DNA from 4 places in the Vreelandella sp. H-I2 genome. Region 3 is predicted to be linked to each of the others. Evidence: predicted binding sites of a transcription regulator. Region 3 holds the regulator's gene; each other region holds the start of a gene.
The links. The regulator PhoB, encoded in region 3, activates phosphate uptake and scavenging genes when phosphate is short. The targets are predictions, from matches to a motif close to TGTCATANNNNTGTCANA.
Positions count from the first base shown of each region.

Region 1: the regulator PhoB is predicted to act here: its motif matches at 988-1,005, upstream of ACUVOF_RS02945 (CYTH domain-containing protein).
Region 2: the regulator PhoB is predicted to act here: its motif matches at 1,205-1,222, upstream of phnD (phosphate/phosphite/phosphonate ABC transporter substrate-binding protein).
Region 4: the regulator PhoB is predicted to act here: its motif matches at 1,359-1,376, upstream of ACUVOF_RS18860 (esterase-like activity of phytase family protein).

Region 1 covers NZ_JBRAMC010000001.1:603,655-605,857, reverse strand. Annotated here, with positions in the region: gene ACUVOF_RS02945 (CYTH domain-containing protein) at 53-967, opposite strand; gene ACUVOF_RS02940 (TIGR00153 family protein) at 1,105-1,785, shown strand; gene ACUVOF_RS02935 (inorganic phosphate transporter) at 1,797-2,203, shown strand, end outside.
Region 2 covers NZ_JBRAMC010000006.1:173,317-175,519, reverse strand. Annotated here, with positions in the region: gene ACUVOF_RS15990 (YciI family protein) at 1-219, shown strand, start outside; gene ACUVOF_RS15985 (DUF1428 domain-containing protein) at 216-584, shown strand; gene ACUVOF_RS15980 (DUF305 domain-containing protein) at 646-1,095, opposite strand; gene phnD (phosphate/phosphite/phosphonate ABC transporter substrate-binding protein) at 1,318-2,203, shown strand, end outside.
Region 3 covers NZ_JBRAMC010000009.1:125,777-127,979, reverse strand. Annotated here, with positions in the region: gene phoR (phosphate regulon sensor histidine kinase PhoR) at 1-749, opposite strand, end outside; gene phoB (phosphate regulon transcriptional regulator PhoB) at 752-1,441, opposite strand; gene ubiA (4-hydroxybenzoate octaprenyltransferase) at 1,562-2,203, opposite strand, start outside.
Region 4 covers NZ_JBRAMC010000008.1:137,657-139,859, reverse strand. Annotated here, with positions in the region: gene ACUVOF_RS18860 (esterase-like activity of phytase family protein) at 1-1,288, opposite strand, end outside; gene ACUVOF_RS18855 (YifB family Mg chelatase-like AAA ATPase) at 1,639-2,203, opposite strand, start outside.

The DNA.
Region 1 (2,203 bases), on a different contig from region 3:
CTTTATACGGTCCTGAAAGAACAGTCCTGAAAAGGACACTAAACTTAAACTGCTAGCGTAGCGCGGTTTGATACGCCAAGCGATGGGCGAGTGCCAACGCAGCTTTGCCGTATGCTGTGCTGGGCTGGCCAGCCGCATTTAAGCCTCTGGTCAGCGCTTGGGCATGAGCGCGAGCCGTTTCATCTATCGCTGTATGCTCGGCAAGCCTCACTAGGGCCTCGTGGGCATGGGTGAGAAAGGCTGCTTGCTGGCTGTCGTGATAGGCATCCAAGGCCAATGTGGCGCGGTGCAGCCATTCGGCAGGGGAGTGCGCTTCCGGTAGCGGCCAGTACTGGCTGCCTAGCGCATTTCCACGTGATGCTTTGCTGCTATCTGACGGGCGTAGCGGCACCTGCTCCGCCAGCCTCAGGGCCAGCGTCCATAGCGCTTCTGGCTCGCCACTCTTTAATTCGAGCTCCAGCTCACGAATTGGGGTGCGGTAGGCACCGCTGATAATCTCGCCCTCATCCAGCACCAGTTCAATATGACTGCCCTGGCCTGTTGAACCTGGGGTTACTAAACTATCGGTTAGCTGCCAACTGCGTCGTAAGAAATCGGTACGCAGTTGAGGGGCTAGCGAGTCCAGAACACCGCCAAGAGCGCCTTGGAAGGGGGGCAGTGCGGCCAGCCCGGGCAGATCCAGCTGTGAGCCAGAAACTTGCCACTCCCACTCTTCTCGTTGAGAAAGCCCGCCGCCGCCCTGACCAGCGGTTTTCACCGTTTGCAGCACTTGACCATCCACCTGACGCAGACGCAACGCAATTCGCTCGTTGGCCAAATCGCCTTCAGGCGTATCAAAGTAGGTATTGGCCAAGGTTTGTTGAAGTGTTGGTTCTGACGCGAGGAACGGGTGTTTGACCAGCGCAGTTGGGCCTTCCGGGGCGAGGGCGAGTTTAAGTTCTACTTCTATTGGACTAGGATTTTTCATGATGCTCGCCACCTCGTTATCGTGACATTTAAATGAATATTTGGTTACATTTGTGAACTTTTCATGACGCCGGCGGGCGCACTCTTTATACTGGCGCCGCCATTTCCAGGCTCCCCGAAAATAGGCTAAAAGGCATTATGGTTACCTCCAATCCTTTTTCTTCGATGTTTGGCCGCTCGCCATTCCAGCCGTTATTGGCCCATATCGTCAAGGCGAATGAATGTGCCGATCAACTGTTGCCGTTTTTTGAAGCAACCCTAGCTGATGACTGGGACAAAGCAGCTGAATTGCGCGAAAACGTCACCCGCTTAGAGCACGACGCCGATACGCTGAAAACAGAGCTTCGGTTGAACCTGCCCAACACCATGTTTCTGCCGGTGTCGCGCTCAGATTTGCTCGATCTGATCAGCGTGCAGGACAAAATCGCCAATAAAGTGCGCGACATTACCGGCATTATGCTGGGACGTAAAATGCGCGTGCCGGATGAACTGGCCGAGCCAATGCGCGATTACATCCGTACCAGTGTCGCTTGCGTTGCCCAGGCCCGCCAGGCATTGGAAGAACTCAAGGATCTGCTGGAGTCCGGCTTTGGCAAAAACGTCTCCGATGTGATGCAGAAAATGATCCGCGAGCTGCACACCCTTGAACACCAAGCCGATGATCAACAGGTGACCATTCGCCGCCAACTGTACTCGTTGGAGGGCCAGCTACCGCCTGTGGATGTGATCTTTCTCTACAAGATCATCGAATGGGTTGGCGAACTATCCGACCGCGCCGAGCGCGTGGGAAGCCGTCTGCAGATACTGACTGCCCGCTAAGGGGACCTTTCATGCTGATTATTGCCCAGCACGGTGAAATCTTCATTATCTTGGCCTGTTTGTTTGGCTTCTTTATGGCTTGGGGCGTTGGTGCAAATGATGTCGCCAATGCAATGGGAACCTCGGTGGGGTCGAAAGCGATCACCATCAAACAAGCCATATTGATTGCTGTTGTTTTTGAATTCCTGGGTGCTTGGTTAGCCGGCGGTGAGGTAACCAATACCATCCGCAAAGGCATTATCGACCCCGAGCTATTGCAGGACGACCCACAACTGCTGGTATACGGCATGCTGGCAGCGTTGCTAGCCGCGGGTACGTGGCTACTAGCAGCGTCTATGAAAGGTTGGCCGGTTTCTACTACGCACTCGATTGTCGGCGCGATTGTGGGCTTTGCCGTCGCAGGGCTAGGCCCCTCAAC
Region 2 (2,203 bases), on a different contig from region 3:
CGCGTACGTGATGGCGAGACATTAATCTCCGATGGCCCCTTTGCGGAAACCAAGGAGCAACTGGCGGGTTTTTACCTGCTTGAAGCCCACGACTTGAATGAGGCGCTGCAGCTAGCTAGCCGCATCCCTCCCGCCCGGCTGGGCAGTATTGAGGTACGCCCCGTTCGAGAACTTCCCCCTAAAGCAGAATCCCAAAAAGAACCAGGAGAACAGCCATGAGTAAGCTTGCACACCCTTATGTCGATGGTTTCGTCGCTGCTGTACCCAGCGCTAATAAAGCTGAGTTTATTGAACATGCCCGTACCGCGGCCGTTGTTTTCAAGGAGCACGGTGCACTTCGCGTGGTGGAGTGCTGGGGAGACGATGTGCCCGAAGGGGAAGTGACCTCTTTTCCCATGTCGGTTAAGTGCCGAGATGACGAAACGGTTATCTTTTCCTGGATAGAGTGGCCATCGCGCGCCGTGCGCGATGAGGCAATGCCGAAGGTGATGCAGGACCCACGTCTACAGATGGACACCAACCCAATGCCCTTTGATGGCAAGCGCCTCATTTTTGGAGGCTTTAATAGTATTATCGATGAGTAGTGGCGGGATTTCGGCAATCTTGTACCATCCGCCCCACCAGGGGCGGTTTCAATCAATGTTGTTACTCACCCTCAAGATCCGAGATTAGGGCCTTCATTTCGGCGATCTCTTCCCGTTGCGTTTCGATAATCGCATCGGCGAGTTCCCGCACGCGGGGGTCCTCTATTTGGGCACGCTCACTGGTCAGAATGGCAATGGAATGATGCGGTATCATCGCCTTCATATAGGAAACGTCATCCACCGTCTGCTGGCTGCGCACCAGCCACAGCGCTCCGACAAATACCACAATGCTGCCTACCAAAATGGCCATATTCATGCCCTTTTGGGTATACATGTCCAGCATAAAACCCAGCATGACCACCGCCATCGTGGCGCCCATTACGATCGCCATATAGGTGCGTGTTTCACTGAACGTCACGTGGTCTAGCTGGTAAGTGTTCAGGTACATCAATCCCAGCATGATTATGGTGGCCGTCACGATCATGGCGCCGAAACGTACATACATTTTCATCGACTTCCTCCTTGAATCAATCATCGGCGTTACGAGTGTAGATACGGATCCGCTATCTTGCCGAATGGCAGCGCTTGAAACGCTCTATATGAAGACGGCGCGTTGGTGCTGTCATAAATCCGTGACGAGAACGTCATCTTAACTACACCTTTCCTTCATTGCCGGCTGCCACCCTGACTACCACTTCAATGTAGACGTATTTCGCCGACAGGATAATGACTAATGCATAAAGCCAATATTTGTAAATTACGTATTCGTACCACAGCTTTGAGTCTAGCTATTGCAGGAGTTGCGACATTTGCCACGCCGTCGGTGTTCGCCAATGGCGATTTGAGCAATGTGTGCCCCAACCCGATGCGTATGGCGGATACCGGCATTGAAGGTATGGGGCCGCTTGAGGATGCTTTCGGCCCCTTCGCCGAAGCGTTTGAAACAACCACAGGTCTTGAACTGGAGATGTTTAGCCTGAGCAACCGCACGGCTGCAGGTACTGCGCTGCAGTATGACGATGTTGAGCTTGTGTTTGCAGGTCCTTCTGAGTTTGTTCTGTTTGACCGCGAAAGCGATATTGAAATTTTGTTTGCCATTGAGCGCCCGCATTACGGCAGCAGCTTTTTTGTGCCTGCCGACAGCGATATCGAAACGCTTGAAGATTTGGAAGGCCGCCGCGTGGCGCTAAAAGATGTGGGCTCCACCAGCGGACATATTTTCCCCAGCCAGATGTTGGTCGACGCGGGACTGGATATTGACCGTGACCTGGAAATTATCATGGCCGGTGATGCACGCATTGCGGCATTCGTTAATGGTGACGTGGATGCCATGGGCGGCGGCAACCGGGATATCGATGAAATTCAGGCCATGGATCCAAACGGTGAGTACCGCGTGATTGCCAAAAGCGATGTACTGCCTGGCGACCCGGTGGTGATGCGTGGCTCACTTGATGATGCCTGTAAAACGGCTCTACGCGATTCGCTCAAAACTAATGCCGACACGCTGTGGAACGCGTTGATTGCCACTGATCGCAACGAAGACAAGTTCCTAAACCGCGACTCATCACTCGGCTTTGACCGCACCAATGCGGATTATGACGTGGTTCGCCGCGCCTACG
Region 3 (2,203 bases):
GTCTGTTCCTGCATTTGGTGAATGCTCTTACCTAAACGCGGAGGCAACTGGTCGGCAATATCAGTGTAGGTTTCTAGGTAGCCGGAAAGGACCGTTAAAGGAGTGCGCAGCTCGTGGGATACGTTGGCAACAAAATCACGCCGCATCTGCTCCAGGCGATGCAAGCGAGTGATATCCCGTGCCATCACTAGCCTTTCATCATCACCATACAAAGTAATTTGATACTGCAGGATTTGCCGCTCATCAATCGGCGACGTTAGCGTTAACGGCTCGCTATAGTCCCGCGCATTAAAATAGCGGATAAAGCTTGGATCGCGCAGCAGATTAGTAATGTGCTGACCACGGTCATGGGCGGTTTGTAATCCCAGCATGGCTGTTGCAGCGCTATTCCACCATTCCAAGTCACCATGTCTGTCAAGCATCACCACACTGTCGCGCATCGCTTCAGACGACTCTTGGATGCGCGCCAAGGTGGCCCGCAGTCGGCTTTGAGTTATACGCTGACTCTTTTGGTAGCGGTACAAGCGATCAAACAGTTCGCCCCACATTCCTCGGGCCGCAGGCGGTTCGTCGTGAGGGTGAAGAGTTAACCACAAGTAGAGTTCGCGCAACTGCCGCAGGTGGTAAAACAGGCAAACTGCAAGCCCGGCCGCGAGACCCAACCCAGCGGCGCCCAGCAACCACCCTAAGCAAGTACCCAGCGCGGCTAGCCACACTAGTCGCCACAGTTCACGACTCCATAGACGCACATTTATACCCGTGCAGAGAAACGGTAACCGGTACCCCGAACCGTTTGAATCAGGCTTTGATGCACATTGCCTAGCGCTTTTCGCAAGCGACGAATATGTACATCGACCGTGCGCTCTTCCACATATACATTGCCGCCCCATACTTGATCAAGCAGTTGGCTGCGTGTGTAAGCGCGCTCTTGATGGGTCATAAAAAACTGCAGAAGACGGTACTCGGTGGGGCCCATTTCCAGTGCTTTGCCGTGAGCGCTTACCCGGTGGCTCACTGGATCAAGTAACAAGCCGTTAATCTCAATCGGGTCTTCGACGCCACGCGGGGTCGCGCGGCGGAGCACTGCTTTTAGCCGTGCCACCAATTCACGAGGAGAAAAAGGTTTGGTGATGTAATCATCGGCGCCGGCCTCAAGCCCTTGAATTTTATTATCTTCTTCACCCTTGGCGGTGAGCATGATAATAGGAATCTCAGCGGTGGTTTCTTCACGCTTTAAACGTCTAGCCAGCTCGATACCACTGGTTCCAGGCATCATCCAATCAAGCAGCAACAAATCAGGCTGGTGATCGACGACCATGGCATGAGCATCCTGGGCGTTATCCGCTTCAAGCACTCGATAGTCAGCCATTTCCAGCGCTACCGCGATCATCTCGCGAATCGACGCCTCATCATCGACAATCAGAACGGTCTTGGCGGTCATACCAGAGCCTCACGGTGTTCAAAAAACTAGTTCAAAGAAAGCTAGCTAAAGGAAACTAGCTCAATGACATATCAGTGACGATAACACCATGACTTGATGACAATTAGATGACAATAGTAACTATTGCCCAGCTGCAGGCCACCAACTTAGCGCGATTCCAGCAAAAATCAGCAAGCCTGACCAGTGGTTGTTGAGAAACGCCTGAAAGCAGCGATCCCGGTCGCGCTGGTAAATCAAGCGCTGCTGGTGCAGAAAGGTGGCGGCCATGGCGGTAAGCCCCAACCAGAAAAAACCGCCTAACCCGACCCGCCAGCCTACCCAACCCAGCAATCCCAGCGTGGCCACCTGCAGTAAACCGATCATCAAACAATCCGCATTTCCAAACAGTACAGCTGTCGACTTGATACCAATTTTCACATCATCGTCGCGGTCGACCATTGCATATTGCGTGTCGTACGCGACAGTCCATAGCACATTGGCAAAGAACAGCAGCCATGCTTCCAGCGGTACGTAGCCCAGCACCGCGCCAAAGGCCATCGGAATGGCCCAGGAGAACGCCGCCCCCAATACCACCTGTGGAAAGTGGGTATAGCGCTTCATAAAGGGGTAAATAACCGCCAGCAATACACCACCCAACGAGAGCAGTACCGTAAACCAATTGGTCAACAGCACCAGAATAAACGCAGCGGCTACCAGAACAATAAACAGCAACTGAGCCTCAGTTTCACTGATACGGCCGGTGGCTAGCGGACGATGTTTGGT
Region 4 (2,203 bases), on a different contig from region 3:
CTACATTGAGCAGTATTAGCTCATTATCATCAGCGCGCTCTTGCTGGCGGCCAATCGAGAACGGGTAGTTATTGTCGTTGGCGACCACGATGGTGCGCTCATCGACACGATCGACGTTCTCAATGGTCACAAAGGGAAAGTTAAAGGTGCCGTTGATCGTGCCGCGCGGTGCAAGGCCCTCTGGATCCTGGATATCCATCAAGTCGATATAGGCGATTTTCTCAAGCACACCCTGCTCGTCCGTACGCTCGAGGTCGATGAGATAGATGCGTTTGAACTCGGCGGGATTCTCTGCCCACGCTTCTCGCGGATCGCCCTGGCGACTATCACGCTCGATGATTAAGCCGCGAGTTCCGCCAATCAGATTGAAGTCACCAATCGCATGATCCGCTGACGCCAAGGGGTAGTAGCGGGTTGTATTGCCCCATTCGCCGGTTTCGGTCTCGAGCTCGAACATTCTTAATACAAGAGTGCCATCAATGGCTTCGGGGGCATTGGCGTTGCTGTCCCAGATCGGTTTTTCCAACAACGGATAGAGGGTTGTTTGGTCTTCGGAGAGCGCCATGCCCTCATAACCGCCAGAGCGAAACACCACCACATCATCAGCGAGAGATGCGCCGGGGTTTGGGGTAAGGGCAAAGGCATTGTCGGGGGAGCGCATCAGCGTCCCGCCAGGATTGGTGGCCAGCACTTGCAGCACTTCGCCCGCACTATCTACCTGGATAATCCAAGGCCCGAACTCATCGCCAATCCAGTAGCTATCGCCCACCGGCTGTATCGATTCAATATCGAAATCAGCGCCGGTTAAAAAACGACCAGGAGTGGCTTCATTCATAATCGGAAAGGGCACCTTGCGGTTTGGATCCGATAGTTGAATGGTCTCCTCGATGATGACACGCCCGGTGTCCCAGTCGGTCTTAATGATGTTAAACATCAGAATGACGTCAGAGGAATTCGCCTTGGAACCAAAGCCGTTATCGGTCAACACCAGGAAACGATCATCGCCAAGCGAGCGAATACCTGAAAATCCCTGCAACGGCTGGCTGGGAAAGGGGAGCGCTAAGCCGGTGGCTTGCATATTGGTGTAGAGCTTCTCAACACGGCCCTCTGGGCCAGTAAAACGGCCTGAGACGTTGTAGTGCTCAGCGGCGCCGGAAGGAGCCGCCACAAAGGTACTACCGGGTAGCTGGGCATGGCCGGTTAAGGTGGCTGGGAAGACCTGCTGGGCGTGTGCCGTCCCGATAAATGCAAAGGCGATCAGAGTAGTGGCTAGTATCGGCTTTATCATTACTATTTCACCATTTATGAGAGAAGAGAAATCAGAGTCGTTACAGCTTTCTCTAATTTTCACCAGTAATAGTGATAGTTGAATGACAAGGAGCAGACGTTTTAATGGCAGCCATTTTTCAGGACAAACTTGGACGCCGAGTAGTAAAAAACGCCTTGCTCAACAGGCGTAAATGTTAAATGGAGAGGCTTTTCAAATACGTTATACAGAGAGGAAATGGCAATGGCATCATTGGTCGCAAAAGTTCTCATATTAGCGGACAGTGCCCGTGAAGGCTCGCTTAACAAGCAACTCGCTAAGTTTGCTGCCCTATGCCAACGGCTTGTCGATGTAATGGCCAATAACCATCGCTACCCTCCCTTCAGCATACGGTCCAACTGCCGATAGCCAATGGCCTCAATAAGGTGTGGTTGGGTGGGCTTAGGAGCGCCTTGTAAGTCGGCGAGTGTCAATGCTACCCGCAAAACGCGGTGGTAAGCGCGAGCGGAAAGCTTGAGCTTTTCAAGCACGCCCGCAAGCCAGGCACGTTCTTCATCATTAAGATCACAGGCGGCTTCCAGGGCTTTTCCGCTTAACTGGCTGTTCAGGGCGCCGCGCACCATTTGCCGCTCCCGGGCTACCATTACCCGCTCTCGCACGGCTGCTGATGATTCGCCTTGGGTTTGTGCCGTCAACTGCTCAGGCGGTAGCGCGGGCACTTCTACCTGGAGGTCGATGCGATCTAGCAGTGGCCCGGAAAGCCGCGCTTGATAACGCTGGATTTGGCTGGCGGTACACTGACAGCGCTGGCGGGGATCACCTAAGTGGCCACAGGGGCAGGGATTCATCGCGGCGACTAGCTGAAACCGAGCTGGGTAACGGCGTTCATGGCTAGCGCGAGCTAAATGGATACTCCCTGTTTCCAGTGGTTGTCTT